Regions from separate parts of the Polaromonas sp. P1_G1 genome, predicted to be linked through region 2. Evidence: predicted binding sites of a transcription regulator. Region 2 holds the regulator's gene; the other holds the start of a gene.
The links. The regulator NrdR, encoded in region 2, represses ribonucleotide reductase genes. The targets are predictions, from matches to a motif close to CACNANATNTNGTG.

Region 1 (2,392 bases), on a different contig from region 2:
GGTGCCAGGTTTCCAGGTAGGCGCAGACGGCGCCCTTGCGCTTGCCGCCCTGGTTGACGGCAACGGCGGTGTCGTTGACGACCTTCAGGAACGGCACCACGCCTTGCGATTCGCCGTTGGTGCCCTTGATATGGGCGCCCAGGGCGCGCACGGGCGTCCAGTCATTGCCCAGGCCGCCGGCAAACTTGGACAGCAGGGCGTTTTCCTTGATGGCGTCGTAGATGCCGCCCAGGTCGTCGGCGACCGTGGTCAGGTAGCAGGACGACAGCTGCGAACGCAGGGTGCCGGCGTTGAACAGGGTGGGCGTGCTCGACATGAAGTCGAAGGACGACAGGATCTCGTAGAACTCGATGGCGCGCTCTTCGCGGTTGATCTCGTTGAGCGACAGGCCCATGGCCACGCGCATGAAGAAAGCCTGGGGCAGTTCGATGCGCTGCTTGCGCACGTGCAGGAAGTAGCGGTCAAACAGGGTCTGCAGGCCGAGGTAGTCGAATTTCAGGTCGCGCTCGGGCTTGAGCGCGGCGCCCAGGCGGGCCAGGTCGAACTGCTGCAGTTTTTCGTCGAGCAATTCGTTCTGCACGCCCTTGGCGATGAATTGCGGGAAGTATTCGGCATAGCGGACGGCCATGTCTTCCTGGTTGACTTCTTCGCCCAGCACTTCCCGGCGGATGGTGTGCATCAGCAGGCGCGCGGTGGCATAGGTGTAGTCGGGGTCTTTTTCAATCAGGGTGCGCGCCGCCAGGATGGACGCTTTGTAGACCTCGTCGATGGGAACGCCGTCGTAGAGGTTGCGCATGGTTTCCGCGACGATGGGGTCGGGCTTGACATCGGCGCCCAGGTCGGCGCAGGAGGCCTCGATCAGCGCCTGCAGGTTGCGGATGTCCAGGGCGATGCGGTTGCCGCGGTCGGTGACGTGGATTAGGGGCGCTGCGGGCGCCTGGGTCTGCGGCTGGCGCGCGCGCTCCTGCGTGCGCTTTTCGCGGTACAGCACGTAGGCGCGGGCAATCTCGTGGTGGCCGCCGCGCATCAGGCCGAGTTCGACCTGGTCCTGCACGTCTTCTATATGGAAGGTGCCGCCGCCCGGGCGCGAGCGCATCAGGGCGCGGATGACCGCCTGGGTCAGGCCGTCGACCGTTTCGCGCACGCTGGCCGAGGCCGCGCCCTGCGTGCCATGAACGGCCAGGAAGGCCTTCATCATGGCCACGGCGATCTTGTTGGGCTCGAAAGGCACGACGCCGCCGTTGCGGCGAATGATCTGGTAGTGGGCGAGGGGGCTGGGCTGGGTGTTGGTATCGCTGGCTGCCGGATTGCCGGCGGCAACGCTGGACGTTGCGGGCACTGCGTGCTGTGCTGTTTGCATGACTTCCTCTTTGCTTTGTTTTATGACTGGCTTGATGTGCTGTTGCGGGCAACCGTTTTGGCGGAAGGCGTTCAAAAGCATGAACCAATTCCTCGTCGCCGGGGCCCGAATTACATCAAACTGAATTAGGGCTTAGACACTATACCTAGGGTATGGGGGGAATACAAGCCACTACAGGTAGTGTATCGCCGACTGAATGCACCGTTACGTTTTGTGGCTTTTTCAGCCCCGTTTTGGACAGCTGCGCGACGCTCTCGATTTCGTGCCGCTCATCTTCGGCAAAGCCTGATTCCATCAGGCTTGCGCAGCCCCGGCAACGCTGCGGCGCGCCTTGTCGCGGGCTTTGGCCCGCCAACACAAGCCCATGTTAGCGCGGTAAAAATACCGTGAAATTTCCGGCTGCAAAGCGCACCACCCCGGTGTGGTTTTGCGCGCGTGAGCCTCAGGCGGTCTCGGGAAAATACCTAGCCGGCAAGGCCAGCGAGTCTTGCAGCAGGGACCACTCAAAACCCGGACCGGGGTCTTGCTTGCGGCCGGGCGCGATGTGTTCGTGTCCCGCGATGTGGGCGATGGGATAGGCCTGGAGCAGCGAGGCGCAGAGTCCTGCCAGGGTCTCGTACTGGGGCATTTCGAAGGCGCCGCCTTCCAGGCCCTCAAGCTCGATGCCGATGGAGTCGTCGTTGCAGTTGCCGCGTCCGCGGTAGTTCGACTCCCCGGCATGCCAGGCCCGGTCGCCGCAGCCGACGAACTGCCACAGGGCGCCGGAACGGGCAATGAAGAAGTGCGACGACACCTGCAGGCCGCGTATGCCCTGGAAGTAAGCGTGGGCTTCCCACTCGAGCTGGTTGGTGAAGAGGCGCTGCACGTTGCCGTTGCCGAATTCGCCGGGCGGCAGGCTGATGGAGTGGATGACAACGAGGTCGATCAGCGCGCCCTCGGGCCGCGGCCCGAAATTGGGCGAGGCCAGCGCGCGCGCATAGCGGTACCAGCCGTCCCGCCACAGGGGCTGCGGGGTGCCGGCGCCCCGGCCTT
Region 2 (2,392 bases):
AAGCTGATCATCGCGGGGGCCTCGGCCTACAGCCTGCGCATCGACTTCGAGCGTTTCGCCAAGGTGGCCAAAGCCGTCGGCGCGATCTTCATGGTCGACATCGCCCACTACGCCGGCCTGGTGGCCGCGGGCGTGTACCCCAACCCGGTGCCGCATGCCGACATCGTCACCTCGACCACGCACAAGAGCCTGCGCGGCCCGCGCGGCGGCATCATCCTGATGAAGGCCGAACACGAAAAAGCCATCAACAGCGCGATCTTCCCCGGCCTGCAGGGCGGCCCGCTGATGCACGTGATCGCGGCCAAGGCCGTGGCCTTCAAGGAGGCCATGAGCCCCGAGTTCAAGACCTACCAGCAACAGGTCGTGAAAAACGCGCAGATCGTCGCCAACACCCTGACGCAGCGCGGCCTTCGCATCGTCAGCGGACGCACCGAAAGCCACGTCATGCTGGTCGACCTGCGCGCCAAGGGCATCACCGGCAAGGAAGCCGAGGCGGTGCTGGGCAGTGCCCACATGACGATCAACAAGAATGCCATCCCGAACGACCCGGAAAAGCCCATGGTCACCAGCGGCGTGCGCATCGGCACCCCGGCCATGACGACGCGCGGCTTCAAAGATGAAGAAGCCCGCGCCACGGCCCACCTGATCGCCGACGTGCTCGACAACCCTCGCGACGCGGCCACCCTTGAAGCGGTCCGCGCCAAGGTTCACGCCTTGACCAGCCGCTTCCCCGTCTATCGCTGACCATGGCGGACGGCGCGGGCATCATGGTTTTCATCGCTGCTCCTGCCGTCCTCAATGGGCTGAAGACCGATTGATGTTTTTAAATCCAGGTCACCACCCATGAAATGCCCCTTCTGCGGCCACCTCGAAACCCAGGTTGTGGAAACCCGGGTGGCGGAAGACGCCGACTTCATACGCCGCCGCCGCCAGTGCGGTGCGTGTGAAAAGCGCTTCACCACCTACGAGCGGCCCGACGTCACCTTCCCGTCCATCGTCAAGAAGGACGGCCGCCGCATCGAGTACAAGCGCAGCAAGATCCTGGGCTCCATGAACCTGGCGCTGCGCAAGCGCCCCGTCAGCACCGAGCAGATCGACTCGGCCATCGAACGCATCGAGGAAAAACTGCTGAGCCTGGGAGTGCGTGAGGTGGCCTCCAACCGCCTGGGCGAGCTGGTCATGCGCGAACTCAAGAAACTCGACAAAGTGGCTTATGTCCGCTTTGCCAGCGTCTACCGCAGCTTTGAGGATATTGACGAGTTCAAGACCCTGGTGGACGAGGTCAGGCGCTGAGGCGCCGGACGCGCTGACCGTTCGTCACGCAGACCTGACCGGACGTCGAATACAGGAGGCGGGACCGGCGGGGCATGCTCACAATTGCGCATGTTCGAAAATCTATCGATCGCCGGCCCTGCCCCCCTCCGCCCCCAACCGCCCTGGCGTGTCATGCGGCGAATCCAGCATGGATTCACCCTGATTGAAGTGCTGGTGGTGATAGCCATCATCGGAATCCTGACGGTCCTCGCAACGCCCTCCTTCATGGGACTGCTTGCCAACGCCAATATCACCCGCGCCACCAACGGGTTTATCTCGGATACCCGCTACGCCCGCGGTGAAGCCATGCGGCGCGGGAAAAGCGTGACGATCTGCAGGACCGCCAACTACACCGCGGCAAGCCCGACATGTTCCACTGGCAACGGCTCGACCGTCGGCGGCTGGATGCAGGGATGGGTGGTGTTCCTTGACAGCAATGGCAACGGCAGCTTCGATGCCGCGACCGACATCGTGCTGCGCGCCCAGGAGCCCATGGCCGGCATCAGCGATTTTTTCGCGGTCGGCGTCTCCACTCCGACGGCTGTCGCCACGGGCAACGGCATCATCTATGACGGCACGGGCCGCGCCATAGGCCAGTCGGGCCGATGGCTGGTGCATGCCTCGGGCTCGTTCGCCACCAACGCTTACTACACCCGCACGCTGTGCATGAACGCAGTGGGCCGGGTCAAGGTCCAGACGGGGGACGTCGCATGCTAGGCCTCACCAGAAAAGCACCTCCTTCACGCAAGGGGCAGCGAGGCTCCTCGCTGCTGGAGGTCCTGATTTCCATATTGCTCATGTCCTTCGGCATGCTGGCGCTTGCCGGCATGCAGGCCTATTCGGTCGCGGCGCAGAAAAACGCTGCCAACCGCGCCATCGCCAGCGCCCTGGCCACGGAACTGGCGGAAGTGATCAGGCTCAACCCAAACGGGCTGTCAGCCGGCAACTATGACGTGGCAATGATGACCACCGGCAACCCCCCCGCCCTCGCGCCCTGCGCCTTTCCCAATTGCACAAGCCCCGCGCTGCTGGCTGCAGCGGATCTGACGGCCTTCCAGACCCGGGTTCGCGCGCTGCT

Region 1: the regulator NrdR is predicted to act here: its motif matches at 1,530-1,543, upstream of AC1D1Y_RS12960 (ribonucleoside-diphosphate reductase subunit alpha).

Annotation. Positions count from the first base shown of each region.
Region 1 is NZ_JBFUBU010000022.1:55,185-57,576, forward strand. It holds gene AC1D1Y_RS12960 (ribonucleoside-diphosphate reductase subunit alpha) at 1-1,360, opposite strand, end outside; gene ampD (1,6-anhydro-N-acetylmuramyl-L-alanine amidase AmpD) at 1,803-2,392, opposite strand, start outside; gene AC1D1Y_RS12970 (sigma-54-dependent transcriptional regulator) at 2,392-2,392, opposite strand, start outside.
Region 2 is NZ_JBFUBU010000005.1:118,067-120,458, forward strand. It holds gene glyA (serine hydroxymethyltransferase) at 1-744, shown strand, start outside; gene nrdR (transcriptional regulator NrdR) at 844-1,293, shown strand; gene AC1D1Y_RS03525 (GspH/FimT family pseudopilin) at 1,447-2,031, shown strand; gene pilV (type IV pilus modification protein PilV) at 2,025-2,392, shown strand, end outside.